Regions from separate parts of the Rhizobium sp. SG741 genome, predicted to be linked through region 1. Evidence: riboswitches for the same ligand, from Rfam matches in the RefSeq annotation. Region 1 holds a riboswitch; the other holds the start of a gene.
The links. A riboswitch is a leader RNA that binds a small molecule or an ion and turns the genes downstream of it on or off. The one in region 1 is predicted to bind S-adenosylmethionine.
Positions count from the first base shown of each region.

Region 2: it holds a riboswitch for S-adenosylmethionine, as region 1 does, so the genes downstream of both, FHT29_RS10410 (O-succinylhomoserine sulfhydrylase) here and metA (homoserine O-succinyltransferase) in region 1, are expected to answer to the same signal.

Region 1 is NZ_JAAZQP010000005.1:84,956-100,408, forward strand. It holds gene FHT29_RS14570 (multidrug efflux RND transporter permease subunit) at 1-1,370, shown strand, start outside; gene FHT29_RS14575 (SIS domain-containing protein) at 1,465-2,193, opposite strand; gene nagA (N-acetylglucosamine-6-phosphate deacetylase) at 2,217-3,374, opposite strand; gene FHT29_RS14585 (SIS domain-containing protein) at 3,374-4,405, opposite strand; gene FHT29_RS14590 (GntR family transcriptional regulator) at 4,402-5,175, opposite strand; gene FHT29_RS14595 (aldose epimerase family protein) at 5,298-6,323, opposite strand; gene FHT29_RS14600 (TetR/AcrR family transcriptional regulator) at 6,579-7,166, opposite strand; gene FHT29_RS14605 (DUF308 domain-containing protein) at 7,307-7,864, shown strand; gene FHT29_RS14610 (VWA domain-containing protein) at 8,005-9,192, opposite strand; gene metA (homoserine O-succinyltransferase) at 9,196-10,122, opposite strand; SAM riboswitch at 10,173-10,250, opposite strand; gene FHT29_RS14620 (NUDIX domain-containing protein) at 10,329-10,751, opposite strand; gene FHT29_RS14625 (MoxR family ATPase) at 10,751-11,593, opposite strand; gene FHT29_RS14630 (ABC transporter ATP-binding protein/permease) at 11,759-13,618, shown strand; gene efp (elongation factor P) at 13,726-14,295, opposite strand; gene epmA (EF-P lysine aminoacylase EpmA) at 14,447-15,453, shown strand, end outside.
Region 2 is NZ_JAAZQP010000003.1:391,912-407,364, reverse strand. It holds gene FHT29_RS10455 (thermonuclease family protein) at 1-171, shown strand, start outside; gene FHT29_RS10450 (tellurite resistance TerB family protein) at 250-663, shown strand; gene FHT29_RS10445 (transporter substrate-binding domain-containing protein) at 664-1,473, opposite strand; gene FHT29_RS10440 (methyl-accepting chemotaxis protein) at 1,967-3,979, shown strand; gene FHT29_RS10435 (acyltransferase) at 4,064-4,651, opposite strand; gene FHT29_RS10430 (hypothetical protein) at 4,770-4,949, opposite strand; gene FHT29_RS10425 (hypothetical protein) at 4,948-5,187, shown strand; tRNA gene FHT29_RS10420 (tRNA-Gly) at 5,199-5,272, opposite strand; gene FHT29_RS10415 (2'-deoxycytidine 5'-triphosphate deaminase) at 5,331-6,425, opposite strand; SAM riboswitch at 6,598-6,676, shown strand; gene FHT29_RS10410 (O-succinylhomoserine sulfhydrylase) at 6,720-7,907, shown strand; gene FHT29_RS10405 (DNA helicase) at 7,990-8,703, opposite strand; gene apaG (Co2+/Mg2+ efflux protein ApaG) at 9,314-9,706, shown strand; gene FHT29_RS10395 (Hsp33 family molecular chaperone) at 9,713-10,702, opposite strand; gene argF (ornithine carbamoyltransferase) at 10,750-11,667, opposite strand; gene FHT29_RS10385 (aspartate aminotransferase family protein) at 11,741-12,940, opposite strand; gene FHT29_RS10380 (GcrA family cell cycle regulator) at 13,365-13,898, shown strand; gene phoB (phosphate regulon transcriptional regulator PhoB) at 14,087-14,770, opposite strand; gene phoU (phosphate signaling complex protein PhoU) at 14,803-15,453, opposite strand, start outside.

The DNA.
Region 1 (15,453 bases):
CCGCGATCATCAACAAGACGCCTGGCGTGGAAAACGCCGTTGCTTTTGCCGGCTTCAATGGCGCGACCTTCACCAATGCCTCAAATTCGGGCGTCATCTTCACGCCCTTCAAACCCTTCGAGGAGAGATTGAAGAGCGGCGAGACGGCCATGAAGATCATCGGCCAGATCTATGGCAGCCTCCAGGGCATTCAGGAGGCCTTCATCATCGCCATTCCGCCGCCATCGATCCGCGGCGTCGGCAATTCCGGCGGCTTCAAGATGCAGATCATGGACCGCGAAAATCCCGACATGCGCCGGATCCTGCCGCTGGCCTATCAAATGATGGGCGCTGCCGCACAGAATAAGGGTGTCAGCGGCGTCTTCACCACCTTCTCGGCCAACAGCCCGCAATATTTCCTGGCGATCGACCGCGACAAGGCGCGGGCGCTGAACGTGCCGATCCCGAACATCTTCGAGACGCTGTCGATCAACCTCGGCACATCCTACGTCAACGACTTCAATGCCTTCGGCCGCGTCTATCAGGTGCGGGCGCAGGCCGACCAGCAATATCGCATGGACCGGGAGGATATTCTGGCGCTGAAGGTTCGCTCAGCCACTGGCGCGCTGGTGCCGCTCGGCACCCTCGTCGATATCCGGGATACGACCGGGCCGACGCTGGTGCAGCGCTACAACATGTATGTGTCGGTTCCCATCCAGGGCAATCCGGCGCCGGGCGTCTCCACCGGTACGGCCCTCGACACCATGGAAGGGCTGGCGAAGAACCTTCTTCCGACGGGCACGACCTTCGAATGGACGGAGCTTGCCTATCAGGAAAGGAATACCGGCAATACGGCGGTCTATATCTTCGCCCTGTCGGTCATCTTCGTTTTCCTTGCGCTTGCGGCCCAGTATGAAAGCTGGACGCTGCCGCTCGCCATCATCCTCATCGTGCCGCTGGCGGTGCTCGCCGCATTGATCGGGGTGCATCTGAGAGGCATGGACAACAATATCCTGACGCAGATCGGGCTCATCGTGCTGATCGGCCTTGCGGCCAAGAACGCGATCCTGATCGTCGAATTCGCGCGTCAGGCGCAGCTCGAAGGAAAGAGCGCGGTGGAGGCGGCGATCGAGGCCAGCCATCTGCGTCTGCGCCCGATCCTGATGACGGCCTTCGCATTCATCTTCGGCGTCGTGCCGTTGATGATTGCGACCGGACCCGGCGCGGAAATGCGCCAGTCGCTCGGCACGGCCGTATTCTCCGGCATGCTCGGCGTGACGCTGTTCGGCCTGTTCCTGACGCCGGTCTTCTACGTCGTGCTGCGCAGGCGGCGCAAGCAGACGGAGGCAGTGGTGGAAGAGCCGTCAGCCTCAGACGCGGCGGCGCAATAACATCAATTGGAGCGGCTCAGCTTTCCATGGGATCGCTGAGCCGCTCCAATCGTTTGCTTTCATGCAATTCCGGACTGAAAACCGCCGCGCGTTTCTAGAGATGCGGGTTGCGTGGCCGGTATTTCTTCACCAGCCGCTGATTGGTTTCCTTGGCGCCCGGCATGTTGGCGCTGAGGTAGACGGGCGGTTCGCCGTCCTTGCAAAGCTCGGCGGCGACATCTGCGAAGATGGCGTTCAGCACCGTGGTGCCGATGGCCGTCGATGCCGGCCCGACCTTCAGGTCGGTGCCCGGCAGGTCGATGATGGCGTCGCCCGGCGGCAGGCCATTGTCCAGCACGATATCTGCGATATCAGCAAGCCTCCTGCGGCCGTTGGCAATGGCGGCCGAATAGGCGGACGAGGTGATGGCGATGACGGTCGCGCCGATTTCTCGGCCGAAATCGGCAGCCTCGATAGGGGCGGCATTGACGCCAGAATTGGAGGCGATGATCAGCACGTCGCCCGGCTGCATGCCATAGCGCTCGAAGATCGGGCGGATGAGGCCCTCCGTGCGTTCATAGACCGAACTGATGACGGCGCCTTCGTGCAGCATGGCGGATCCCACAAGCACCGGGATGGTGAAAGCCAAGCCGCCGGCGCGATAGTGCACCTCTTCCGCCAGCATATGCGAATGGCCGGTGCCGAAGACATAGACGCGGCGATCGGCGCGCGCAGCCGTGCTGATGGCGGCGGCGGCCCTCGACATCGGTTCCGCCAGCGTTTCGCGCAGGGTTTCCAGCCGGCCGATGAGGGCGGAGAAATAGCTGTCTGTGATTGTGCTCATGCCGTGCCTCCTTCTCGATTGTTTCAAGCCGAAGGCTGGCCCGAGATCCATGTTTCGGTGACCTCGATCCCATCGTCGATATGGACCAGGTCGGCGCGGGTTCCGGGCGTCAGGTGGCCACGATCGCCGAGCCGCAGGAAGCGGGCGGGATAGGAGGTCGCCATGCGCAACGCTTCGGCCAGCGGCAGTTCAAGGACATTGACGCCATAGCGGATGGTGGAAGCCATATCGACATCAGAGCCGGCGAGCGTACCGTCGTCCAGCGTCAGCTTGGAGCAATAGCCGCCCTTGGTGCGATAGACCGTGCGGCCGTTCAGCGTAAAGCTCGGAAGATCGGTGCCGACGAGCGACATGGCATCCGTGACGAAGAACAGCCGGCCCTCGCCGCGCTTGGCACGAAGTCCAACGCGCAATGCTATCGGATCGACATGGTGGCCATCGGCGATGATACCGCACCACGGGGCAGGATGGTCGATCGCCGCGCCGACCAGACCCGGCGCACGATGGCCCATCTGGCTCATGGCGTTGAAAAGATGGGTGACGCCGCGGGCGCCGGCATCGAAACGCGCATTTGCCGCTTCTGCGGTGCAGTCGCTATGGCCGATGCTGACGATGACGCCGCCTTCGGCAAGCGCCTGCACCTGCCGCTCCGTCACCTGTTCGGCCGCCATGGTGACCAGCAGCGTACCGATCGCCTCACGAGCGCGGATGAAGGTTCTGACATCGCTGTCCTCGACCGGACGCATCAGCTCGGCCAGATGCGCACCCTTGCGGGCCGGCGCCAGATGCGGGCCCTCGAGATGCAGGCCGACGACGCCGCGATTGGCCTTCACGGCCTCGACTGCCGCCTCGGTTGCAGCCGTCGTCGCGGCCGCGACATCGGTAATCAGCGTCGGCAGCAGCGAGGTGGTGCCATAGGGGCGATGCCCCTCGGCGATCATGTACATGGATTCGGCCGAGGGCTCGTCATTCAGCATGCGGCCGCCACCGCCGTTCACCTGAGCGTCGATGAAGCCCGGCGACAGGACGCCGCCGTTCAGCTGGACCGTTTCGGCGTTGTCGGGCACGTCGTTGGCACTGGTGATCGCGTGTATGCGGCCGTTGCCGATCACCAGTGCACTGTCGTCGTGAAAGCGGTCGCCGTCGAAAATTCGGGCGCCGGTAAAGACCTTGTAGTCCATCACATGGTCTCCGTGATCTTGAGAAGGTTAGCCGGCTTGTCAGGATCGAAGCCCTTGCGGCGCGTCACGGACTCGATGAGGCGGTAGTAGCAAAGCAGCGATACCAGCGGATCAAGCAGGCCGTTGCCGGTGGTCGGCATGCGCAGGTTGATCCCGGCAAGCGGAGCGGTCGAGAAGGAGACGGCGGTTGCGCCGAGCTTCTGCAGTCGCTCCAGCGCCCGGGCATTGTTGGCGAAGGCCGCGTCATCGGGCGAGAAGGCGACGATGGGGAAGCCTGGCTGCACCAGCCGCATCGGGCCATGCATCAGTTCGGCCAGCGAAAAGGCTTCGGCGTGCAGGCCGGCGGTTTCCTTGGCCTTCAGCGCGGCTTCAAGTGCGATGGCGAAGGCGGGGCCGCGTCCGCCGGTATAGAGCGAGGAGGCGTTGAAGAGCACGTCTTCGGCAGCCTTGCCGTCGATGCCCGAGGTGGCCCTCAGTGCTTCCGGCAGCCTGGCGAGGCCGGCGAAGAGGGCTTGGTCCTGCGAGATCGTTGCGGTGACGCCGGCAAGGGCGGCAACGGAGGCGATGAAGGATTTCGTGGCGGCGACGCTCTGTTCCTTGCCGGCATTGAGGCCGAGCACGATGTCGGCCTCGTTGGCAAGCGGGCTGTCGGTGACGTTGACGACGGCGATCGTGGTAGCGCCGCCCTTCCTGGCGGCGGCCTGCATGGCGATGATATCGGGACTGCCGCCGGATTGCGACACGGTGAAGTGGATGCCGCCCTTCAGGTGGAGCGGAACGCCATAGACGGAGGCGATCGACGGGCCGACCGAGGCGACCGGGATGCCGCAGGATATTTCCAAGAGATATTTGAAGAAGGTCGCGGCATGGTCGGAAGAGCCGCGCGCGGCTGTCGTGACCAGCGATGGGCGCGTGGAGGAGAAGAGCTTCGCGATTTCGGCAAAGGCGGGCTTTTCCTTGTCAAGCAGCGTTGCAACCACGTCCGGCGACTGGCCGGCTTCCGTCAGCATCAGGGATTGGGTCTCGCTCATAGGTCATCTCCAATTCTCAATTCAGCTACAAAATCATAGGCATCGCCGCGATAATGCGAGCGGGTGTATTCGACGACGCGCTGGTCCGCGAGGCGCGACACCCGTTCGATCAAAAGCGCCGGCGCTCCGGCCTTGACGGTCAGGATCGATGCGGATGTGGGGTCCAGCGTCACGGCCGTCAGCCTTTGCTGGGCACGCACGGGCTTGAAGCCTTTGGCGGCGAGCGCATCATAGAGCGAACCCTCGGATACCGCGTCCTCGCCGAGGAATTTGATGGGGACGACGGCGCGTTCGATGGCGAGCGGCTGGCCGTCGGCCAGGCGCAGGCGGTCAAGCCGCAGCACAGGTTCGTCAAGGCCGAGGCCGAGCAGGAAGGATTCCTCCGGCGCCGGCGCGCTGATGGTGCGCGACAGGATGCGGGCTGCCGGCTCGCGGCCGCGTGAGCGCATGTCGGCGGAGAAGGAGGAGAGGCGCCAGAGCGGCTGCTCGATGCGCTCGACATGCTGCGAGACGAAGGTGCCGCTGCCGTGGCGGGATTCGATGACGCCCGAAGCGAGCAGGTCGCGATAGGCCGTTCGCACCGTGACACGGCCGATCTGCAGGGCGCCGGCAAGATCGCGTTCGCCGGGCAGCGCGGTGCCCGATTTCAGCAGTCCCTCCTGAATAAGGCCCGTCAGCGCCTGCGCCAGGCGTTTATAGAGCGGCCCACTCCCGGTCCCCTCGCTGAGGCCGCGGCTGTTCAATTCAGCGATCAAACTGGTTCTATCCATGATGTGCATATAGAACCTATTTAGAACCAATTCACAAGGCGAATCTGCCTGCGGGCCTAAAAAGAATCGGCCGGGCGCTTTGGACGCCCGGCCGAATTTCAAGAGAGCGGGGCATGCCCCGATCAGTTCTTGGTGAAGATGTAATCCGTTTCCTGCCGCAATACCTCGCCCGGGCGGAGCACGGCATTGGGGAAGCCTTCGTGATTGATCGCGTCGGGCCAAACCTGCGTTTCCAGGCAGAAGCCGGCGAACGGTCCGATCTTGCGGCCATCATGGCCGGGAACCGGAACGTTGAGCTTGAAGCCGGTATAGAACTGCACGCCGGGTTCGGTGGTGCGCACCTCCAGCGACACGCCGGAATTGACGCTGCGGGCCAGCACAACGGAACGCTTGGCAGTGCGCTTGGTCGAGAGGCAGAAGTTATGGTCGTACAGCGCCTGTTCCGTTCCGTCGAAGCGCTTCATCGGCGCCATCTCGCGGAAATCGAACGCCGTGCCTTCGACCGAACGCACTTCGCCCGTGGGTACCTGCTTCTCATCCGTCGGCGTATAGTGATCGGCGGCGATCATGATGTCGTGACCGAGAGCATCGTCGCGGCCGTCAAGATTGAAATAGGCATGCTGGCAGACGTTGGCGAGCGTCGGCTGGTCGGTGGTCGATTCGTAGGTGACCGACAGTTCGCCGTTGCCATGCACTCGATAGGTCGCCTGTATCGTGCAGTTGCCGGGATAGCCGGCGCGCCCGTCGGGATCGACGATCTTGAGGACTACGCGGTCGGTGTCGTGCTCAACGATCGTCCAGTTGCGCTTGGCGATATTGTCCTTGCCGCCGTGCAGGTGCGTGACGCCCTTTTCGTTGAGCTCGAGCTGGTATTGCTTGCCATCCAGCGTGAAGCGGCCAGCGCCGATGCGGTTGGCGCAGCGGCCGGGCGTGGCGCCGAAATAGGAGGAGTGGGCCGGATAGTCAGGGAAATTGTCGAAGCCGAGCAGCAAGGCCGGCTCATGGCCATCAAGCCGGAGATCCTGGATGACCGCGCCCCAGGACATGATATGCGCCGTCAGGCCGCCGCCAACGATCGTGACGCGATAGACCGTTTCGCCGCTCGGCGTCGTTCCGAAAACTTCCCGTTGCAAAGTATTTTCCGTCATATCAGCTCATCCATACCTATCTAAAATGCGAGGCCAGACCCTGCCCCCATTCGGGCCGTTCCGCAACCGGTTCGATTGTGAAATTTAGAGGCGGGCGGAGGGGGATCAAGGCTCGACCGGGCTTTCTCTCATCGGCTTCGGAACGTTAAACTGCGCTGCAAATGTGCAGTGCGTACGACAGGTGTGTGCATTTTGCTTCGTTACTTCGTAACGAGCGCCGTCAGCGCGACCTTCCTGCTTTGGCCCGGCGGTTTGTTAGTGAGCCGGTGCCATCAGCCTGGTGATCTGCGGGCTGACGATTGTGCTGAACAGTCCGGGATCGCTGAAAGCTCGCACGGAGAGCATTGCCCCATGAACCGATGCCATCAGCATTTGGGCTTCCTCTCCCGGTTGTTTGTGAAGCCGGAACAGGCCTTGCTGTGCTCCGGTCTCCAGCACCGACGTAAGCCACCCGGAGAGACTATGGAAATGGGCACGGACGCGTGATGCGACCTCTTCCGGCAGCATCTGCATCTCGCCAGCGAGCATTGCGCAGACGCAGAAGGGCAGCGAGGCATCGCGAATGCATGTTTGCCAGAAATTCAGATAGGCCCGCAGTTGTTCGGCAGGGCTTGGGAACTGCTCACGAAGGGAATTCAAGCCTACTTCCACTTGCTGCCTATAGCGATCGACCAACACCGCGACCAGCTCGGCCTTTGTCGGAAAGTGATGGTGGATACTCGCCTTCCTTATGCCGATCGCAGCCGAGATGTCGGCATAACTGAAGCCGTTATAGCCTCCCGCGACGATGAGAGACTGCGCAGTGTCGAGGATTTTTCCGGAAGTCGAAGCTATTGATTTCATGCCGCTGCCTACCTTCTGATAGGTCGTTTGTCAAGATTGCTTCGATGCTTCCGCTTCTCACAAAGAGGTGTTCGGGTGACGAGTTGACAGAAAAGTTTTGTCTTCCTACTAGTTGGTAGATTTCAACTAGGAGCCTTCCAATGCAAAACCAATCCTCTAGCCAGTCCAGCTGGCTGCGATCCTATTATTTCGCACGTGCCATATTCTCCATCGCCTGGATTGCCGCCGCCATTCTCTTCGGCGGGCAATCCAACCCCATCGCGTTTCTGCTTGTGATCTACCCAGCATGGGATGCCCTTGCCAATCTCGTTGATGCACGGGTCAATGGCGGCCTGAGAGCTAACTCGTCCCAAGCATTGAATGTCGTGGTGAGCACGATAACCGCGCTCGCCGTGATCGTTGCAATCAGCGACAGCACTTATGCCGTTCTGGCCGTATTTGGGGTTTGGGCAATCCTCTCGGGTCTGCTGCAACTCTACACGGCGGTAAGGCGCTGGCGTCACTATGGCGCACAATGGGTGATGATCCTGAGTGGTGCGCAATCGGCCCTCGCCGGTGCCTTCATGATCAGCCGATCTCTCGGCACCGTGGCGCCGACGATCCTGGATATCGCCCCCTATGTCGGGTTTGGCGCGTTCTACTTCCTGCTTTCGGCAATCTGGCTTGTCGTCACGGCTTATCGCAACGCCGACGCGTAGAGGTTGCCCGATCTGGCGGCGGCAAGGTGAAAATCCATTTTTTGCCGCCGAAAGGGCGGGCAGCACCCGTTCTTCGCAGCAGCTTTAGCGACTTGGTCAATTCTCTTGCCGTGGGCATCAATTTGTCGCGCTGATACCATTCAACGCGACAGCTCCCGCGTCGCCTTCTCCAGCCCGCCGAGCGTCAGCGGATACATGCGGTCCGTCATGAGGCGGCGGATGAGGGAGATCGAGGTGGTGTAGCCCCAGTGGTTTTCCGGAACGGGGTTGAGCCAGACGCATTTGCGGAAATGGCCGGTCATGCGGGCGAGCCAGACGTTGCCGGCCTCCTTGTTCCAATGCTCCACCGAGCCGCCCGGCTGCGTGATCTCGTAAGGGCTCATCGCGGCATCGCCGACGAAGACGACACGGTAGTCGGGACCGAAGGTGCGGATCAGATCCGTTGTCGCTGTCACATCGACACGCCGGCGACGATTGTCCTTCCACACGCCCTCATAGAGGCAGTTGTGAAAGTAGAAATACTCCATGTGCCGAAACTCGGAGCGGGCGGCGGAAAACAGCTCCTCCACCCCGCGGATGTGATCGTCCATCGAACCGCCGACATCGAAGAACATCAAGAGCTTGACGGCGCTGCGCCGTTCCGGCCGGGTCTGGACGTCGAGATAGCCGTGTTCGGCGGTGGAGCGGATGGTGCCGGAGAGATCCAGCTCTTCGGCGGCGCCCTCGCGCACCCAGCGGCGCAGGCGCTTCAGCGCCACCTTGATGTTGCGGGTGCCGAGCTCGACGCCGTCGTCGAGATTCTGGAAATCGCGACGATCCCAGACTTTTACCGCGCGGCGGTGGCGCGACGCCTCCTGGCCGATGCGCACGCCTTCCGGGTTGTAGCCATGGGCGCCGAAGGGCGATGTGCCTGCCGTGCCGATCCATTTCGATCCGCCCTGATGCCGGCCCTGCTGTTCGGCCAAGCGCTGGCGCAGTGTCTCCATCAGTCTGCCGAACCCGCCGAGCGCCTCGATCTGCTTCCGTTCTTCTTCGGTGAGATGCTTTTCCGCCAGCTTGCGCAGCCATTCGTCGGGGATGGCCGTTGCCTCCACCGCGTCAGCATTGGCCCCGATCGCCTCCACGCCACGGAAATAATCGGCGAAAACCTGGTCGAAGCGGTCGATGAAGCGCTCGTCCTTGATCAGCGTCGCACGGGCCAGATAGTAGAAGGCCTCGATATCGTAATCGGCTATCCCTTCTTCCATCCCTTCGAGCAGCGACAGGAATTCCCGGAGTGTCACCGGTACCTTCGCTTCCTTCAGCTTCAGGAAGAAGGGAATGAACAAGGCTCAAGCCCTTTCTTGGCCGATCTCCTCCAGATCATAAGGCGTGGTCTGGTAGATTTCGTTGATCCAGTTGCCGAAGAACAGATGTGCATGGCTGCGCCACCGGTTCTGTGGCGGAATCTCCGGGTCGTTATGGGGGAAGTAGTTATGCGGCATCTTGATCGGCACGCCCGCATTCACATCCCGGAAATATTCGTCCGCCAGCGAGGTGGAATCATACTCCACGTGATTGAACATGTAGAGCCGGTTGCAGGCCTGTTCGTGCACGAGACAGACGCCCATTTCGCTTGAATCCATCAGGATCTGCAGGCCAGGCACCTTTTCGATGTCGGCGCGGCGCACTTCCGTCCAGCGCGAGACCGGAATGGCGAAATCGTCGGAGAAGCCGTTCAGGTAGACAGATGACGGTGCAAGGTTCTGGTGGCGATAGACGCCGAAGGCCTTCTCCTTCAGCGTATGCTTCGGCACGCCATGGAAATGATAGGCGGCGGCCATCGCTCCCCAGCAGACATTCATCGTCGAATGGACATTGGTCGCCGTCCAGTCGAAGATCTGCCGCATCTCGTCCCAGTAGGTGACCTCTTCATACTCCAGCAGCTCGATCGGCGCGCCGGTGATGATGAAACCGTCGAACTTGTGATCCTTGACCTCTTCCCAGGTCTGGTAGAAGGAAAACAGGTGTTCCTCGGAGGTGTTCTTGGCCTTGTGGCCGCCGACGCGCACCAGCGAGAACTCCGTCTGCAGCGGCGATGCGCCGATGAGGCGCGCCATCTGTATCTCGGTCTTGATCTTGTTCGGCATGAGGTTGAGAAGCCCGATCTGAAGGGGGCGGATATCCTGACGGATCGCCACCGTTTCGGTCATCACCCGCACGCCCTCGTTCCGGAGGGTCTCAAATGCGGGCAGCGTATCGGGAATCTTGATGGGCATTGTTTTCACTCGACCAAATACAAAAAAACCGGCCGCGATCATGAATCGCTACCGGTCCGCACGCGGCCCTTTAGCGACTTATTTAACGTGGCTGCAAGCCGGCCGGCCAAATCACCACAGAAGGAATTTCATAAACCTGCTGTTCCCGCTGGTCAATGGGCAAGCTTTGCGGCGGCTGGCGGCCACGCTCTGATGTCGGTTCTCACTTACAAATGTTCAAGAAGCGCCGCCATGCCATAGCCCAGACGCTTCCGCGCCTCGGCGAGCGATATCCAGAAAAAGCGGAAGCAGATGGGTGCGCTGCCATCGAACGGCGTCATCTCGAAGTGGCGCCAGGTGGCCGGTGTCGTCTCCGGGAGGGTGCAGCGGAAAAAATGCCGCTGATGGTGACAGGTGCGACCGCTCTTCTCGAACCGGTAATCGTCGATGCCGAGCGGATGCAGCGCGTTTGCTGTGAGCCCGGTTTCTTCTTCGAACTCTCGTGCTGCCGCTGCCGCTATGTCTTCGCCGGCCTCGACGGTACCGCCGGGGACCTGCAGTTCGACCGCCGGAAAATCCGGCTCGTCGAAAACAAGCAGGTGGCGCTCCCGAACGGCGTAGATCAGGACCTTAACAGCATCCGGCTGCATTATTTTCCCTGCCCACGCGCCATGAAGGCCAGCCGCTCGAAGAGGTGCACGTCCTGCTCGTTCTTCAGCAAAGCGCGGTGCAGCTTCGGAAGCGCATTTTTGGTATCGCCGCGCAGCGTGGCCGGATCGACATCGTCGGCGACGAGCAGACGGATCCAATCGAGGGCTTCGGATGTCGAGGGCTTCTTCTTCAGGCCCGCCACGTCTCGGATCTCGAAGAATTGCGTCAGCGCCGCATGCAGAAGCGTCTGCTTGATGCCGGGATAGTGTACCTCGACTATGCGCTCCAGTGTTTCCATGTCGGGGAAGCGGATATAGTGGAAGAAGCAGCGGCGCAGGAAGGCGTCCGGCAGCTCCTTTTCATTGTTTGATGTGATGATGACGATCGGCCGGATGGCGGCCCGGATCGTTTCGTCGGTCTCGTAGACATGGAATTCCATGCGGTCGAGTTCCTGCAAGAGGTCGTTCGGAAATTCGATATCGGCCTTGTCGATCTCGTCGATCAGCAACACGCATTTCCGCGGCGAGGTGAAGGCCTGCCAGAGCTTTCCCTGTCTGATATAGTTGCTGATATCATGAACGCGTGCGTCGCCGAGCTGGCTGTCGCGCAGGCGCGAGACGGCATCGTATTCGTAAAGGCCCTGCTGCGCCCTGGTGGTCGATTTTACGGCCCACTCGATGAGGTCCAGGCCGAGAGCAGCGGCCACCTGTCGCGCCAGTTCCGTCTTGCCCGTGCCCGGTTCACCCTTTACGAGAAGCGGACGCTCCAGCCGGATGGCTGCATTGACGGCGACCATCAGATCCTTGTCGGCGATATAGTCGGCAGTTCCTTGAAATTGCATCGGAAGGCTTTCTCAATCTTTCCAGTGCAAGCTAGTTGCTGACCTTATTCGGTTCAAGGCGTGAAACCGTGTATATAGGAACGTGATCGCACCAATCTGTTGCAAGGGTGGACATGAGGGCGGGTCTTGATTAACTGACGGGACGTGCGTCGCAGGGAAGTGCTGATGGCAGTTGAAGCGCAAGCCAAGCCGAATATCCAGGGAAACGAGCAGGTCGGTTACGATTTGAGTCTTTTCTTTCGGCTGAGGATGATGTTCTCGGCTTTCTGGAATTCGCCGGTACGCATCAAGATCATTTCGCTGACCGTAGCGCTCTTCCTGATTATCCTGGTCACCGCCTATGTCCAGGTGCTGCTCAACAGCTGGAACGCTCCTTTTTACGATTCGCTGGCAAGGCGCGATACCTCCGCCTTCTTCCACCAGCTTGGCGTCTTCGGCATCATTGCCGGCTCGCTTCTGGTCCTCAACGTCATCCAGGCATGGCTGAACCAGATGACCGCGCTCTATATGCGCGAGGGCCTGGCAAGGGATCTGGTGAACCAATGGCTGCAGGCCAAGCGTGCGCTTCGCCTTGCCTCCTCCGGCCTGATCGGCGTCAATCCAGACCAGCGGCTCCATGAGGATGCCCGCAATCTCGCCGAAAGCACGACGGGTCTGGCGATCGGCCTGGTGCAGGCGACGATCCTGCTGCTGAGCTTCATCGGCGTGCTTTGGGAACTGTCGAGCGGCATGGTCTTCCATTTCAGGGGTGCAAGCTTCTCCGTCCCCGGCTATATGGTCTGGGCGGCGATCCTCTATGCCGGTTCGGCATCGTTCCTCAGCCAGTTCGTCGGCCGCCGGCTGGTGCGGCTGAATGCCGATCGCTATTCGAAGGAAGCCGAGCTGCGCTTCGCGCTCATGCATGCCAACGAGCATATGCCGGCGATCACCATTGCCGGCGGCGAAGAGAATGAACGCCGGCGGATCAATGTCGATATTTCCGCCGTGCTCGCCGTCATCCGCCAGCTTGCGATCGCCAATACCAATCTCACCTGGGTTTCCGCCGGCTACGGCTGGCTGGTGCTGATCATCCCCATCCTCGTGGCTGCGCCCGCCTATTTCTCCGGCGGGCTGACCTTCGGCCAGCTCATGGTGGCAGTCGGCGCCTTCAATCAGGTCAATTCGGCCCTGCGCTGGTATGTTGCCAATTTCGGACCGATCGCCGAATGGCGCGCCACGCTGATGCGCGTCACCGATTTCCGCAAGGCACTGACGGAGATGGACGACAAGACGCCGATGCCGCACACCCTCGTCTTCGAGAAGGCCGCGCCCGGCACGATGGTATGGACCGACATGGAGATCTCCACCAGGACCAGCGACGAGGCGACCGAGAACGGCTTCCGGATCGCCGAGGGGACGGTGACGATCAATGCCGGCGAACACATCATGGTCAACGGCGATCACGGCGTGAACCGCCGGCTGCTGTTCGAGGTGCTGGCGCATCAATGGTATAGCGGCTCCGGCACCGTCAGCCTGCCGCCGATGGAAGACGTTCTGTTCATGCCGCACACACCCTATGTGCCGAGCGGCACGCTCAGGGAGGCGATCTGTTTCCCTGAGGATCGGGATGTCTACGACGAGGCCGCGGTCGAGGCCGCGATGGACAAGGTGAGCCTTGGTCGCCTCAAGAGCCGTCTGGACACGCAAGCCCGCTGGGACCGGCTGCTTGATATCGAGGAGCAGAAGGCCGTCGGCTTTGCGCATCTGCTGTTGGCGAAGCCGAAATGGGTAGTCCTCGACGACGCCATGGAAGGGCTGGAGGCGGAAATTCAGGCGCAGTTTTCAGCGCTGCTGGCGGAATTGACCGACGTGACCGTGATCTATATCGGCCGCAACGAAGCCTATCTTCATGCCATGTCCCCTCGCGTCCTGCACCTGCAGGCACTGGTATCGCGCGACGAGGATGATGTGGCCGCCGCCACGCCACCGGCGGCCGTACCCGCAGAGGCAACGGTCAGGGATACGAAGAAGGCCAACGCGCCGTAACTTTGCTTCGGAAGCGTGCATGTCCGGCCATGGCGACGCCAGCCGCTGAAACTAAAACGCCCCGTCTTGGCGACGAGGCGTTTCTCATGCAGGCAAGCGGCCGAGGCTCAGTCCTTGGCGCGCTCGACGTAGGAATTGTCTTCCGTGGCGATGACGACGCGGGTGCCGGCGTTGATGTGCGGCGGCACCATGGTGCGCACGCCGTTCGACAGGATGGCGGGCTTGTAGGACGAGGATGCCGTCTGGCCCTTGACGACCGGTTCGGTCTCGGTGATCTCAAGCGTGACATGGCGCGGCAGCTGGAGCGCGAGCGGAATGCCTTCGTGGATCGACAGGACGCAGGTCATGCCTTCCTGCAGATAGGCTTTCTGGTCGCCCATGGTTTCGACATCGACGACCACCTGATCGTAGTTGGCCGGGTTCATGAAGTGGAAGCCTTCGCCGTCTTCATAGAGGTACTGGAAGTTCACGTCTTCGACGAAGGCGCGCTCGACCTGCTCGGTGGTGCGCCAGCGTTCGGACACCTTAACGCCGTCAACGATGCGGCGCATATCGACCTGGGTAACCGGCGTACCCTTGCCCGGATGAAAGTTCGCGGCGGTGAGAACGACGTAGAGCTTGCCGTCGACGTCGAGAACGTTGCCCTTGCGGACCGAAGAGGCGATGACCTTGACCATAAGACTTCCTTGTAACGCTGTGTTTTGCGTCGTAGAGGGACTGTCTAAATGCTCTCCGAGACGCAGCAATTGTTTGCTTGGGGGCGCAACTACCCTAAATCAATGGAAATTGCCACCCCCAACGCGGCCTGCGCCCTGAAGAAAGCTAGGAATGAAGCCAACAACGAGCAAGGCGTCTCCTTGGTGGACCCGCAATGTCCATGCGGACCGGCGGCCGTTTCTCATTGGCCGTAACGCCATCCAGGCGGCTCTGCGGGGTTTCTTCGCGCGCAACGACTTCATCGAGGTCGATACGGCGACGCTGCAGGTGTCGCCCGGCAACGAGGCGCATCTCCATGCCTTCGAGACCGAGGCGCTGACGACGGACGGCAAGGCATCACCTCTCTATCTTCATACGTCGCCGGAGTTTGCCTGCAAGAAGCTGCTCGCGGCCGGTGAGGAGCGCATCGCCTGTTTTGCCCATGTCTATCGCAATCGTGAGCGGGGCCCGCTGCACCATCCGGAATTCACCATGCTGGAATGGTATCGGGCTGGGGAAAGCTACGAGGCCCTGATGGCCGACTGTTCTGTGCTGTTGGCGCTGGCAGCCGAGACGGTCGGGGCAAAAAAGCTGACCTATCGCGGCGCCGAGACCGATCCTTTCCTCACGCCGGAGCGTATCAGCGTCGCAGCGGCTTTCGAACGTTACGCCGGCATCGATCTTTTTGCCTCCATCGGCATGGACGGATCCACGGACCCGGAGCGCCTGGCGGCGGACATGCGGCGGGTCGGCATACGCGTCGCCAAAGATGACGTGTGGCCCGATCTCTTCAGCCGGGTGCTGGTCGAGAAGGTTGAACCCAATCTCGGCTTCGGCCGTGCGACGATCCTCGATGAATATCCCGTCTCCGAGGCCGCGCTTGCCCGGCCCTCCGCTGGAGATCACCGTGTCGCCGAACGTTTCGAGCTCTATGCCTGTGGAGTCGAGCTTGCCAATGCGTTCGGTGAACTGACCAATGCCGACGAGCAGCGGCGGCGGTTCGAAATCGAGATGGCGGAAAAGCAGCGCGTCTATGGCGAAACCTATCCGCTCGACGAGGATTTTCTGGAGGCGCTTGCCGTCATGCCTGACGCAAGCGGCATCGCGCTCGGCTTCGATCGGCTCGTCATGCTGGCAAC
Region 2 (15,453 bases), on a different contig from region 1:
TGGCTCGTGCGTTTCGGCTGGGCCGAGCCGGAACCCGGATCGCCGCTGGCGCCGCTTGTCGACGAAGCAAAGCAGAAGCAGCGCGGCATCTATGGGGACGACCCACGAAAGACTGGAAAATCAACCCTTGGACCTGCTTTGCCCAAGGAAGATCCGCTCAATCCGATCTGACGCCTTGCTTCCGCCACCAGCTTTTGCCATGAGACGCGCGACTTTTCAGTCTGCCAAATTCGAAGGACTTCGCCTGTCATGAACAAGCCGCTTTCCGCTCACGAGGCCCTCATCTACGTCATGGTACTGGCCTCGGCCGTCGATCGAACGATGAACGACCGGGAACTCAGCCGGATTGGAGAACTCATCCACGCCCTGCCGGTTTTCAAGGGTTTTGACGACGAGACGCTGATCTCGGTCTCCCGCGATTGCGCCAAGCTTCTGGCGAACAATGAGGGGCTCGATATCGTACTTGAAACCGTGCGCGACACCTTGCCGGCCCGGCTCTACGACACGGCGTATGCACTCGCCGTGGAAGTCGCGTCGGCCGATCTGTCGGTCAAGGCGGAGGAATTGCGCCTTCTCAGCCTGCTTCGCGACCGCCTGGGCCTCGACAAGCTCACCTGCGCGGCCATCGAGCGCAGCGCGATTGCCCGCTACCGCAAGGCCTGATCAATAGAGCCCGTAAGGGAAATAACGCAGATAGATTTCCTGCAGCCTGCCATCGCGGGACAGAGTGGCGAGGGAATGATTGATCGCCGCCGTCAGATCGGCGTCCTGCTGACGCAGCATGATGGTCATGCCTTCGCCGAGGAACTGCTGGGAGAGATAGGGACCGTCGAAAAGGGCGCAGCATTTTTCCGCCGCCGGCGACGATACCCAGAAGGACAGCTGCAAGCCGTCGGCAAAGGCGGCATCGATCTTGCCGTCTTTGACGGCCGCCAGAAGAGCCGCCTTGTCGTCAAACGGCACCGGCTTGATCGCCGGGAAGAAAGCCGCCATCATAGCCTCGTGCATCGTCCCCTTGACCACGCCGACGGGGTGTCCGGCAAGCGATGCGGCTGTCGTGCCGCTGATCGGAGCCTTGAGGTTGCGGACGAAGCGAGCCGGCAACGTCAGGAAGGGGCGTGAAAAGGCGAAGGTCTTGCGCAGCTCCGGGGTCACGGCGACGCCGGCAATCACCGCATCGCCCTGCGAAGCCGCGAGCGCTCCCTGCAATTCGTTGAACGGTAACGCCTGGATCTGGCATTTGTCCGATATGCCGAGTTCGTCGCAGATCTTGCGGGCGAGCTCGACATGAAAGCCTGCGAGCTTGCCGTTCTGATCGACGAAATTGAAGGGCGGGAAATCGATCGAGGTCAGAAACCTCAATCTCACCAAAGAAGACAGATCAGGCTTCGGCAGTCGCTCGCGCGCATCGAACAGGATCGGCAGGCTCGGCGGCTTGGCTTCCTGGGCGGCAAGCGGCAAGGCGCACGACATGGCGATCAGCGCCGCGCGCGCCAGAAGCTTCGTTGCGGAGGTTGGCGACGAAAGGCAAACACGCATGGTGATGATCCAGCCTCCGGTCGTGTGTATCGATCCCTGATTCACCAACCGATGTAGCAGAGTCATGCCGCAGGGGGAATATCACGCCAAGGAATGATGGCGGCAGCGTCCGCAAGATGAATGGCGGACGCCTGCCGCACCGGTCGGTTGCGAGATTTTGAACAAGCACAAAATTGCCGTGGGAATTCGGCCGCATAAGTGCCCTCGTTAGCGGTCGATTAAGCTCTATTGATTGTACTCGCGGCATCGACGACGTCGGCCCGGCAGCCGATCGCATGATGCAAGTCGTCCGAGCCTTCTTCGCAAGGTATCCCGCAAATTCGGCTTCATCCGCGCATATCAGGCGGCGCGATCCTCACCGTCCTTCCAAGACGGGCGGACCCTTGCGCATTCTCCTCGATAAGGCGCGGCACCCAGATGGACCATCATGTTCAGGAACCTGAAAATCAAAACCAAGATGCTTGCCGTGATCCTTTTTCTCGGCCTCATCTCCTTCGCCGGCCTGCTGTATATCGCCGGCGAGTCCCGCAAGGCGGACCAGGCCTACAGCGCCTTCCTCGATCGGGAAGCCATTGCGGCGACGGAAGGCGCGCGCTCGAATTCCGCCGCACTGGCTGGGGTACTGCAGGCAAGCCTGATGCTGAATTTCGATCCCGGCAGCGATGCCTTCAAGACGGCGGCGACGGCGGGCAGCAGCTATTTCAGCGAGGCGAAGGACAGGCTGAAGCATGCCGAGAGCCTTGTCCCTGCCCGGAAGCAGCCCATCGACGCGATCCTCGCCGGACTGGATGACTTGCAAACGCTCACGAACAAGGCGATCGAGCAGCGCAAGAATGGCGACGCCAAAGGCGCCGAGGCGGGCATGGCCGTGGTCAACGACGAACTGCTCAAGCTGATGGCGCAGATGCAAGCCAATGGCGATGCGCTGGCAAACCGAATGAACAGCGGCGGCGATGCCTTGTCGGCGGAGGTCAACAGCGCCATCGATTATACGCTCGGCGCCCTCGGTGCCGTGACACTTCTCTCCCTGATCTTCGGCATGTATGTCGCGCAGAAAAGCATTGCTGCGCCGCTGATGCGTCTGCATCACCGCATGACGACGCTCGCCGGCGGCGATACGGCAAGCGAAATCGAAGGCCACGACCGTCGCGACGAGATCGGCCAGATGGCATCCGCCGTCGTCGTGTTCCGCGACCACGCGATAGAACGCGCGCGGCTCGCGGCGCAGGCCGAAGCCGACCGGACGCTCAGCGACAGCGAACGCGCTCAACGCGAGGTTCGGCAGGCTGCCGAGGCAGCGCATCTGCAGCAGGCCGTTCAAGCGGTCGGCGATGGCTTGAAGCGTCTTGCGGAAGGCGATCTCGTGACGCGCATCGACACCCAATTCGTCGAACATCTCGATCAGCTCCGGCAGGACTTCAACAACGCGCTCCTCAAGCTCGACGGGGCAATGCATGCGGTCGGCGCCAATGCCCGCGCCATCAACGCCGGCGCCAACGAAGTCCGTGGCGCGGCCGACGAGCTTTCAAGGCGCACGGAACAACAAGCGGCATCCGTCGAGGAAACCGCCGCCGCGCTGGAACAGATCACCACGACGGTCAAGGACGCCGCCAGGCGTATGCAGGAAGCAAGTCAACTCGTCGTCCATACGCGCGCAGGCGCGGAGCGGTCCGGCGAGGTCGTTCGCAATGCCGTAGAAGCCATGCAGCAGATCGAAAAATCCTCCGGTGAGATCAGCAACATCATCGGCGTCATCGACGAGATCGCCTTCCAGACCAATCTGCTGGCGCTGAACGCCGGCGTCGAAGCCGCCCGCGCCGGCGAGGCCGGCAAGGGCTTTGCCGTGGTCGCCCAGGAAGTGCGCGAGCTCGCCCAACGGTCCGCCAATGCCGCCAAGGAGATCAAGACGCTCATCGCCACCTCCGAAACGCATGTCCGGACGGGCGTCGGCCTGGTCAACGAAACCGGCAAGGCACTCGACGCCATCGTCTCGGACGTGCAGGAAATCAACCGGCATGTACACGCGATCGCCGAAGCCTCGCGCGAGCAGTCGGCCGGCCTGCAGGAGATCAATACCGCCGTCAACGCCATGGATCACGGCACCCAGCAGAACGCCGCCATGGTGGAGGAAAGCACGGCTGCGAGCCACAGTCTGGCGACCGAGGCCGCCTCTCTGGCGGCACTCATCGGCCAGTTCCGCACGAGCGGCGGCGAGGCTGCACATGTACGTGCGGCGCCTGCCGCAACCAATGCGCCGCGGCCCACTGTGCGACCCCTGCCACGACCTGCGCCAGCTCCCGTCATCCGGGCTGTCGACGGCGTGAAGGCACGTCCGACCCCCTCGCCGGCGCGCGCGCTCGGCCAGAAATTGCTGAGTGCGTTCAGTGGCAATCAGCCACCGGCCACGACGAGCAAGGACGCGGACTGGACGGAATTCTGAGAACGCCGCGATCCTAAACCATTTGGCGAATAGACTGCAGGCGGCACGTCTTAACGAATGCCGCCTGTTTTGACACGTCAATGCCTATCGGTTTGTCAATCTCTTCGAAGAAGGAAGCTGCTCGATATTTTCGGCAGTGGAGTTGTCTTTCTGTCCGCGCCATTTCAGCAATCTGGCGGGCGCACCGACATAGATGCCGTATGGCTCGGTCTTCCCCTTGACGACGGCATTCGCGCCGATGACGCATCCCCTAGCGATATGGGAGCCGCCCAGGATCTTCGCTCCCGCGCCGATCCAGACATCATCCTCGATGACGACAGGCTTCCTCGTGAGACCCTGCTGGCGGATGGGCTGGGTGAGATCATCGAAATTGTGATCGAAGGATACGACCATGGCATGGGCGGCGATCCGCACATCGTTGCCGATCGAAATCCCGCCACTGCCCAACAGAATTGTGTACTCGTTGAAGGAGACGTGATTGCCGATATCGATGTTGCCTTTTTGCGCATCGATGACGACGCCCTTGCGGAAATGCCCCTTTGCGCCGATGCGAACACTGCCGCGCTTCCAGATGATCGTCGTTCCCAGCGGAATTTTCGTGCTGCGCGATATCGTGAGCACGCCACGCACAAAGATCGCCTTCAATCTGTAGAACCATGCAATGCCGCGCATAAGGACGCTCCTTTCAAGGGGCACTCCTTTTGCCATTCTTGTCTGGCACCCACCTGAATGAGCCAGCATATGGCGACGCGGAGGCGAGGCGGCAAGTGTTGCCGTTTTCTCGCATCCTTCACCTACGCTCCGCAAGGCCTGTGATCAAGGCAACCGCGCCAAAGCCTGCGGCCGCTGCACAGACGGCAACCCAGCCACCAAAATCCCATGCGGTGCCGGCAAGCGCCGAGCCCAGCGCGCCGCCGAGAAAGAAGATGCCGACGAAGAGGCCATTGATGCGTCGAGCTGGCAAAGCCATGAGCGCCGATTTGCACATGTCGCTGGTATCACGCGGTCTCGGTATCGGCGTCCTGACACCGGCGGCGCTATCGGAAAGCCGCTGGCGCGATGCCGTCGAGGTCATCGAGGCGCCGGATTTCAGCCCGAAAGTCGTCAACTGGCTGGTGCATCGCCCGCCGGCAGGACCCCTCGCCCGCCCGATCGCAACCTTCGGCGAAGCGCTGAAGGTTGCGCTGAAAACAAGAGGCCGTTTTTGACAAGGGCAAGTTGGAGCGGGTGAAGGGAATCGAACCCTCGTATTCAGCTTGGGAAGCTGCTGCTCTACCATTGAGCTACACCCGCCTGACACCCTGAGATGTCCAACAGTTGGCGGTCTCTGTCAAGGCCAGTCGCTAGCCCCTCAGAGCCGAAAGTGCTTCGACAGCTTCAGGCCCTGCGCCTGATAGTTCGAGCCGAGGCCGGAGCCATAGAGGCTGCTCGGCTGTTCCAGCATGTGTTCGTAGATCAGGCGCCCGACGATCTGGCCGTCCTCGAGGATGAAAGGCACCTCGTGGCTGCGCACTTCGAGCACGGCGCGGCTGCCGCGGCCGCCGGACGGCGCGTGGCCGAAGCCCGGATCGAAGAAGCCGGCATAGTGGACGCGAAATTCGCCGACCAGGGGATCGAAGGGCGTCATCTCGGCGGCATAATGCGGCGGCACATGCACGGCCTCGCGAGAGACGAGAATATAGAATTCGTCCGGGTCGAGGATCAGTTCGGTGCGGCCGCGGCTATAGAGTGGCTCCCAGAAATCGAAGATATCGTGCTGGGCCTTCTTGTCGACATCGACAACGGCGGTGTGATGCTTGCCGCGATAGCCGATCAGGCCCTCCTTGTCGCCGGCAAGATCGATCGACAGCGCGATGCCGCCGCCGGTGATGTTCGGCTTCTTGCTGGCCACCAGCGTTTCGGTCTCGTGCAGGGCCAGCAGTTCCGGCTCGGTGAGCACGGCCTGGCCGACGCGAAAACGGATCTGCGACAGGCGCGAGCCGCGGCGCACGACGATCGGGAAGGTGCGCGGGCTGATTTCCAGATAGAGCGGGCCGGAATAGCCGGCCGGGATCTTATCGAACTCTTGCGCCCGGTCGGTGATGACGCGGGTGAAGATATCGAGGCGGCCGGTCGAACTTTTCGGATTGGCCGACGCCGACATGTCAGCCGGCAGATCGAGGCGCTCCATCAGCGGCACGATATAGACGCAGCCGGTTTCCAGCACAGCGCCTTCGGAGAGATCGATGACATGCAGCTTCAGCCGGTCGAGCTTGTCGGCGACGAGATGCGACGGGCCGGGCATGAAGCTGGCGCGGACGCGGAAAGCATGCGCGCTGAGCCGAAGATCGAGGCTCGCCGGCTGGATCTGATCGGCGTCCAGTTCCCGTTCGCTCGTCAGCCGCCCCGCGTCAAAAAGCGCCGCAATGGCGCGATCGGCTAGAATTCCAGTATTGCGAGCCATCATGCCTCATCCCCGGCACACAATCCTGCAAACCATAGCGCGATCTGAAGGGTCATGTGCAAATTCCAAGTGTTACCGTGATCCTTTGCGCAGCCTACGGGCGCCAGGCACAGTAATTTGTCGCAGACAAAACCAAACTCAGGGAATTGACGCAAGCGATCAACGGCAGTATTGCAACTTATCCCGTGGTGATTTGGCCGGTCGGCTTGCAGCCACGTTAAATAAGTGGCTAAAAAGACCGGGTTGAAACCGGTCTGCAATTGCGGCCGGTTTTTTTGTTTTGAAAGTGGTGATGGCATGAGCAAGACTTGGCGCCCCGCAACCCAGCTCGTTCACAGCGGAACGCTCCGTTCGCAATTCGGCGAAACATCCGAAGCAATCTATCTGACCCAGGGCTTCGTCTACGACACCTCGGAAGCGGCCGAAGCCCGCTTCAAGGGCGAGACGGATGGTTTCATCTACGCCCGCTACGGCAGCCCGACCAACGACATGTTCGAAAAGCGCATGTGCGCGCTGGAAGGCGCGGAAGATGCACGCGCCACGGCCTCGGGCATGGCCGCCGTCACCGCCGCCATTCTCTGCCAGTTGAAGGCCGGCGACCATATCGTTGCCGCTCGCGCGCTCTTCGGCTCCTGCCGCTGGGTCGTCGAAACACTGGCGCCGAAATACGGTATCGAATGCACGCTGGTCGACGGACGTTTCGTCGAAAACTGGGAAAAGGCTATCCGTCCCACGACCAAGGTCTTCTTCCTGGAAAGCCCGACCAATCCGACATTGGAAGTGGTCGATATCGCTGCCGTTGCCAAGCTCGCCAACCAGATCGGCGCCAAGCTCGTGGTCGACAACGTCTTCGCCACCCCGCTCTTCCAGAAGCCGCTGGAGCTCGGCGCCCATATCGTCGTCTACTCCGCCACCAAGCATATCGACGGCCAGGGCCGCTCGCTCGGCGGCGTCATCCTTTCCGACAAGCAGTGGATCGACGAGAACCTGCAGGATTATTTCCGCCACACCGGCCCGGCCATGTCGCCGTTCACCGCCTGGACGCTGCTGAAGGGCATCGAGACGCTACCGCTACGCGTCGCGCAGCAGACGGCGAATGCCGCCAAGGTGGCCGATTTCCTTGCCGGGCAGCCCGGCAAGGTCGCCCGCGTGATCTATCCCGGCCGCAAGGATCACCCGCAGGCCGATATCATCGCAAAGCAGATGACCGGCGGCTCGACGCTGGTGGCCTTCGAGCTGAAGGGCGGCAAGGAAGCAGCCTTCAAGCTGCAGAACGCACTGGAAATCGTGCGGATTTCCAACAATCTCGGCGACAGCAAGAGCCTGATCACCCATCCGGCCACCACGACGCACAAGAACCTCACCGACGAGGCGCGCGCCGAACTCGGCATTTCGCCGGGCACCGTTCGCTTCTCCGCCGGTATCGAAGACAGCGAGGATCTGGTCGAGGATTTCGCCCGCGCTCTGGAACAGGTCTCCGCCTGATATCAATCGACAAGCCGCCCGGAGATTTTCCGGGCGGCCCGACCTGCCCTGAGCAGGCCATGATGCAAGCAGACGGCCAGCGTCAGCTCGCCGCCTTGTATTGAACCTTGCCGGCATGCAAGAAGAACAGCTTGTCGAAAAGCGCGAGATCCAGCGGGTTCGGCAGACGAACGTCATCGAGATCGGGCAATGGCTTCAGCGCCGGATCGTATGAACGGTCGATTTGCGAGATGAACACGACGATCACGCCCTTGTCGCGCGCGAAGGCCTTCAATGCCCGGACCTGGGTCATCAATTCTGGCTTCTCCCGCTTCTGATCGAGTATCTGCAGATAGTCGACCACCGCCAATGTGCCGCGCGGCACTGAGGCCAATTTGCGCGTGATGTAATCGGCACTTATGGCATCGGAACTGTCGAGCTCGAACAGTTCCCTGAACTCGGCCTGATCCACGCCGATGATCCGAAAGCGATCCAGGACGACCTTCTCCGTATCCTCCAGCGTGAAAAAGGCGCTGCGATTGCCAGCCTTCATGGCTCCGACGGCGAGCTTGAGGCTCATCAATGTCTTGCCCTGGCCGGGCCGCGCGCCGACCAGCACCAGATCGCCCGGACTCAAGAGCGAGAACAAATCGTCGGCGGGTACGGGCGCTTGCGTCTTGGCCGCAAGCAAGCTCCAGCCTTGAAATCCTTCGCGGGCCGCTACGCGATCCAGCGCGGCATGCAAAGGAATATTCTGTTGACGCGACAGCAGCCGCGCCTTGCGCTTCAAATGATAAACAGGGGCGGAAAGCCTCATTGTAAACCTCCTATTGCGAGCAATGACCGCAACCCCTCCTTATGCCCGGCGCTCAAACAGTCGGTTTGATGATCGACAGCCCCGCATGAAGTCTACTTTCCCGGATGGAGGGGGGAGGCACGGGCCATGCCAGAATCAGATGATAGCCGAAATCCCCTCGCCGGGAAATCGCAGAGAAGCGCTTCGCGGGGAACACAAGACGGGTTTGGGAATTATATGATCTAGAGATTTGGATTGAGGCGTGGCGGACATGACAATCGAGTCTCAAGTCAACCTGCAATTTCCGTAAGCGTTTCCGCCCATGGAGGGTATTCGGGCAGCAGTATGCGGGATAACAGTGAAAGAGAAGCGGCCTGTGATACTTTTGGCTGCGGCCTATTAACCTTCGATATTAGCCGTAATAGCTAAAAACCGGGATGCTCGGGCCGATCACACGGGTTTTCACCGATCCGTTCCTTGACGGAATAGGTTGCTTGTAGGATACCGCTAGAGATCCTGCATTTTGCGGGACGGTGGAAAGCGGATAATATGCCGCAGACTTAAAGATACTGAGGCTTTTCCAGCGTTTGTCCGACGCTTGATGCTCCAGCGCAGTGGTAAGGTATCAGGCATGTATCGCGCCCTAACACGCGACATAGAAGTGGTCGTGGAGCCGTTTTATCTGGAGGAGCAATCCGATCCGGATGACGATCGCTATGTCTGGGGGTATCGCATCATCATCTCCAACCACTCGAAAGTTTCCGTTCGGCTGGTGACGCGCTATTGGCATATCACCGACATGAACGGAATAGTCGACGAAGTGACCGGCCCCGGCGTCGTCGGCGAACAGCCGCATCTGCGGCCTGGCGACACCTATGAATATTCCTCAGGATGCCCGCTGGACACACCCTCGGGAATGATGTTCGGCCACTACCAGATGGAGACGGATGACGGGGAGCTTTTCCATGTCAAGATCCCCGCCTTCTCCCTCGATACGCCCAACCTGATGCGCACGCTGAACTGAGCCCGATCAGGCCACATTTATCTCGGCTGCCTCGAAGCGGTACGTGGTCGAGCAGAATTCGCAGGTGACGGCGATTTCGCCGTTCTCCTGGCTGGCCTCGATCTCCTCGGCCGAGAACCCCTGCAACACGCCCTTCAGCTTGTCGCGCGAACAGGAACAGCGGTCGAAAACCGCCTTGGGTTCGTAGACGCGCACGCCGCGCTCATGGAAGAGGCGGAACAGCAGGCGCTCGGTGCCGACAAGCGGATCCGTCAATTCATCGGCATCGATGGTCTCCACCAGGCTGCGTGCTTCCGCCCAGGCATCGTCCTCGACATGATCACGCATGCCGCTATCACCATCGCCGCCATGGAGATCCGGCTGGCGCATGCGCTCCGGCGCTTCCGGCAGGAACTGCGCGATCAGGCCGCCCGCCCGCCAGCGATGCCGCGGCTTGCCGTTCTCGTCACGATCGAAAAGTTCTGCGGCGCCCAGGCGAACCCGAGTCGGTATCTGCTCCGACTGGCGGAAATAAGTGCCGGCAATCTCCTCGAGCGAGGCGCCGTCGAGAGCGACGATGCCCTGATAGGGCTGGCTGTAGCGACCCTGATCGATAGTGAAGGCGAGCACGCCCTTGCCGAGCAGCTGTTCCGGCTCGGTTTCACCGGCGGCGATCGCCTTTGCCAGAGCCTCTTCATCGAAACGAGCGTAGGCGCGGACATTTTCCGGCGTCGAGAAATCGGCAACCAGGAGGTCGACGGGACCGTCGCTCTTGGTCTGCACGGTGAACTTGCCCTCGAACTTCAGCGAGGTTCCGAGCAGGACGGTCAGGACGATGGCCTCGGCCAAAAGCCGGGCGACCGGGGTCGGATAGTTGTGCCGGGCAAGAATTGCGTCCAGCAACGAACCAAGCTGTACGGCACGACCGCGCACATCGAGCCCTTCCACCTGGAAGGGAACCACGTGATCGTCACCGGCAAAATCAAACTGACCCAGCGAGGCTGCATTTTCGGCCATTGCTCTACTCCTACTGCGCCCGCGCCCTCAGACGCGGTTTCATATCCTCAGATTGCGCCCAGGCACCAAGCAAGAATCGACTTTTGCGCATGCAGGCGGTTTTCCGCCTCATCGAAAACAACGGATTGCGGACCATCGATCACTTCATCAGTCACTTCCTCCCCGCGATGGGCGGGCAGGCAATGCATGAACAACGCGTCCTTGCCGGCCTGTGCCATCAAAGCCGCGTTGACCTGATAGGGCTGGAAGACGTTGTGACCGCGGGCCCGGTGTTCCTGATTCATGGAAACCCAGGTATCGGTTACCACGCAATCGACACCGGCGACCGCACGGTCGGCATCATGCGAGAGCATGATTTCGGCGCCCTGGTTGCGGGCCCAGTTCAAATAGTGATCCTTGGGCTCGGAACCAAGAGGTACCGCCATGTTCATGCGATAGCCGAACCGCGCAGCGCCTTCGATCAACGAATGCAGCACGTTGTTGCCGTCGCCCGTCCAGGCAATGGTCTTGCCCTTGACCGGGCCGCGATGCTCCTCGAAGGTCATGATGTCGGCCATGATCTGGCAGGGATGCGTATCGTCGGTCAGCGCGTTGATGACCGGAACGGTCGCATGCTCCGCCAGTTCCAGCAGGCGCGAATGATCGGTCGTGCGGATCATGATCGCATCGACATAGCGCGACAGCACCTTCGCCGTATCGCCGATCGTCTCGGCGCGGCCGAGCTGCATTTCGGTTCCGGACAGGAAAAGTGTCTCGCCACCGAGCTGGCGCATGCCGACGTCGAAGGAGACGCGGGTCCGGGTGGAAGGCTTCTCGAAGATCATCGCCAGCATCTTGCCGGCAAGCGGCTTATCGGCGGTACCCGCCTTCAACGCCCTTTTTCGCACGATCGCGTCATCGATGATGTGGCGCAGATCGGCGGCCGCGACAGCCGAGAGATCGAGAAAGTGTTTCGGAGAAGCCATGTCCTCACCTGTACTCCAGAAAAAACAATAACGCCCGCATAGGGCAAGAACGCCCCGACTGCGGGCGTCGAACTTAGGCTGATTTCTTGACGCGGGCGGCGCGTACACGCTCGGCCGCACGCTCGATGCGAGCAAGACCTTCGCGCGCTTCCTCGGCGGTCACGACCAGCGGCGGCAGCAGGCGAATGACATTGTTGCCGGCCGGAACACCCAGCAGATGCTCGGCGCGGATCGCCTGCAGCAGATCCGCTTGCGGGATGGCTGCCTTGATGCCGAGCATGAGACCTTCGCCGCGGATGTCCTCGATGATATCCGGGAAGCGATCCTTGAGCGAAGCAAGGCCCTGGCGGAAGACCAGCGCCATATCACGCACATGCTCCAGGAAGCCATCGGCCAGCACGATATCGAGCACCGCATTGCCGACCGCCATGGCAAGCGGATTGCCGCCATAGGTCGACCCGTGCGTGCCGGCCTTCATGCCGGAGGCTGCCTCTGCCGTCGCAAGGCATGCGCCGAGCGGGAAACCACCGCCGATACCCTTGGCCACCGCCATGATATCGGGCTTGATGCCGGCCCATTCATGGGCGAAAAGCTTGCCCGTGCGGCCGACGCCGCACTGTACTTCATCGAGCACCAGGAGCAGACCGTGCTCGTCGCAGATATCGCGGAGACCGCGCAGGAATTCGTTGGTCGCCGGGCGGATACCGCCCTCGCCCTGCACCGGCTCGATCAGGATCGCAGCCGTCGCATCGGTGATTGCGGCACGAACCGCGTCAAGATCGCCGAAAGCCACCTGGTCGAAGCCGGGGGCCTTCGGGCCGAAGCCTTCGATATACTTTTCCTGGCCACCGGCAGCGATCGTCGCGATGGTACGACCGTGGAAGGCACCTTCGAAGGTGATGATATGGAACTTCTCGGGATGCCCGTTGGCAAACTGATAGCGCCGCGCCGTCTTGATGGCGCATTCCAGCGCTTCGGCGCCCGAATTGGTAAAGAACACCTTGTCAGCGAATGTGGCTTCCGTCAGCCGCTTCGACAGCTTCTCCTGACCGGGCACTTCGTAGAGGTTGGACAGGTGCCATACCTTGTCAGCCTGCGCCTTCAGTTCGGCCACGAGATGGGGATGCGCATGACCGAGCGAATTGACTGCCACACCGGCCGCGAAATCGAGGTAGCGTTCGCCATTTTCCGTGATCAGCCAGACGCCCTCGCCTCGCTCGAACCGCAGCGGAGCGCGCATATAGGTGTCATAAAGCGCCGCTGTCTCGGCCATGGCGTATCTCCTCGATCACAACCCTAAGGACCAATCGCTTCCTTTCCATGAAACGGGTCCGAAAAAATCAAAAATGCCGCCTTGCGGCGGCGTGGGCACTATTGATGTTTTGCACCGCGATGTCAACAAAACTGGCGATTTAGCAGGTGCGAGAGAGCGGCCGCAGCCGAACGGGATGCGTTGGCCGGATCATATTGCATAAATGCCACGCCAGGACAGCAAGTTGGGGAAAACCTCGAAATCGATTCCTCAAGATTCCCGCGACTCTTGTCACGGAGTCAGCCTCACACTAGGTTAAAAACCAATTGCTAGACTGCATGCGGCGGAACTAGTCACCACAATTTTAGAGCGTTTCGCGCCTCGATCCTATGCGGGGCAATGGTGAAGGATTCTGCCATCGGAAACGCGACAGCGGAGACAGGGCATGAATTGGACAGACGAACGCGTCGAGAAGCTTAAAAAGCTATGGTCCGAAGGGTTGAGCGCCAGCCAGATCGCGGCGCAGCTGGGCGGTGTCAGCCGTAACGCCGTCATCGGCAAGGTGCACCGCTTGAGCCTGCCGGGCCGAGCGAAGGCGGGCGGCACGGCGACCGCTGCCCGAACGCCGAAGCGCGGCGCCTCGGCGCCCCGCGCATCGAATTATACATCGCGCGTCGCAACCCGCACGGTTACCCGCCAGCAGGGCGCGACCATGCTCAAGGAAGAGATTGAGGTCGATGCGGTCAACGAGATCCAATATCGTCCGGCTGCCAACGTCGTCGTTCCGATCTCTCGGCGCCTCGTCCTGACCGAGCTGACGGAACGCACCTGCAAATGGCCCGTCGGTGACCCGCTGAAGGACGATTTCCACTTCTGCGGCAACGAGAGCCCGGATGCATCGCCCTATTGCGGCTACCATCAGCGCCTGGCCTACCAGCCGGTGCATGAACGGCGTCGGCCAGCTCAACCGCGCGGCTGAGATGCCCCATAGAGCAATTCCAGGAAAAGTGCGAAGCGGTTTTCCTGGAATTGCGTAAAAACAATAGCATAGAGCCGTCACGCGAGTCGGTGAAACGCGTAGCCGCTCTAGATCAGATAAACGAAACGGGCCGAAAGGCCCGTTTTCTGTTTCCGCCGCTATGTCGATGCCTGAACGGGCGTACCCGCTCAAGCTTCCATGGAGTAACCCGCACCGCGAACGGTGCGGATGACATCCTGCATATTGGAGAAATTGAGCGCCTTGCGCAGGCGGCCGACATGCACGTCGACGGTACGTTCGTCGACATAGATATCGTGTCCCCATACGCCGTCGAGCAGCTGCGAACGCGAGAAGACCCGGCCCGGCGAGGACATCAGGAACTCCAGCAGGCGGAATTCCGTCGGTCCCAGCCGCACTTCGCGGCTCTTGCGGTGAACGCGATGGGTCTCGCGATCCAGCTCGATATCGCCGCAACGCAGTACCGTGGAGAGAACCTCCGGGCGGGCGCGCCGCAGCATCGCCTTGACGCGGGCCATCAGCTCCGGCGTCGAGAACGGCTTGACGACGTAATCGTCCGCGCCGGTGGAAAGACCGCGCACGCGCTCGCTTTCCTCGCCGCGGGCCGTCAGCATGATGATCGGCAGGCGCTCCGTCTCCGGCCGCATACGCAGCCGGCGGCAGAGCTCGATGCCGGATACACCGGGGAGCATCCAGTCAAGGATCAGAAGATCGGGGATGCGCTCCTGGAGACGCAATTCGGCTTCATCGCCTCTGAGGATCGTATCGACCTCGAAGCCCTCAGCCTCGAGATTGTAGCGCAGCAGAACGCTGAGCGCTTCCTCGTCTTCTACAACAGCAACTCTCGGAACCATGCGCCTCTGGTCTCCTTTTCTTCGCTTCCAGATTATTCCGTCACCGCGCCAACGGTGTTGGCGGTATCATCCTTCGGGCGCTCGCCTTCTGGCTGGGCGCCGGTCGCCATGTAATAGATCGTCTCGGCGATGTTGGTGGCATGGTCACCGATGCGCTCGATGTTCTTGGCGCAGAAGAGAAGATGCGTGCAGGTGGTGATGTTGCGCGGATCTTCCATCATGTAGGTCAGCATCTCGCGGAAGAGCGAGGTGTACATCGCGTCGATTTCCTCGTCGCGCTCTCGGATCGACACAGCCTTGTCCGGCGAACGGGTGGCATAGACGTCAAGCACTTCCTTGAGCTGGCTGAGCGCCAGTTCGGAGAGATGCTCGATGCCGCGGGCAAGCCGCCGCGGAACGCCTGTGCCCTGCACGGCGATGACGCGCTTGGCGGTGTTCTTGCCGAGGTCGCCGACACGCTCCAGATCGGAAGCGATGCGAATCGAGCCCATGATCTCGCGCAGGTCGGCGGCCATCGGCTGCCGGCGGGCGATGGTGACGATCGCCTTGTCGCCGACTTCCCGTTCCGCATGATCGAGAATGACGTCGTCGGAAATGACCTTCTGCGCAAGACTGGTATCGCTTTGGACCAGTGCGCGAACGCTGTCGCTGACCATTTGCTCGGCCAGACCGCCCATTTCCGC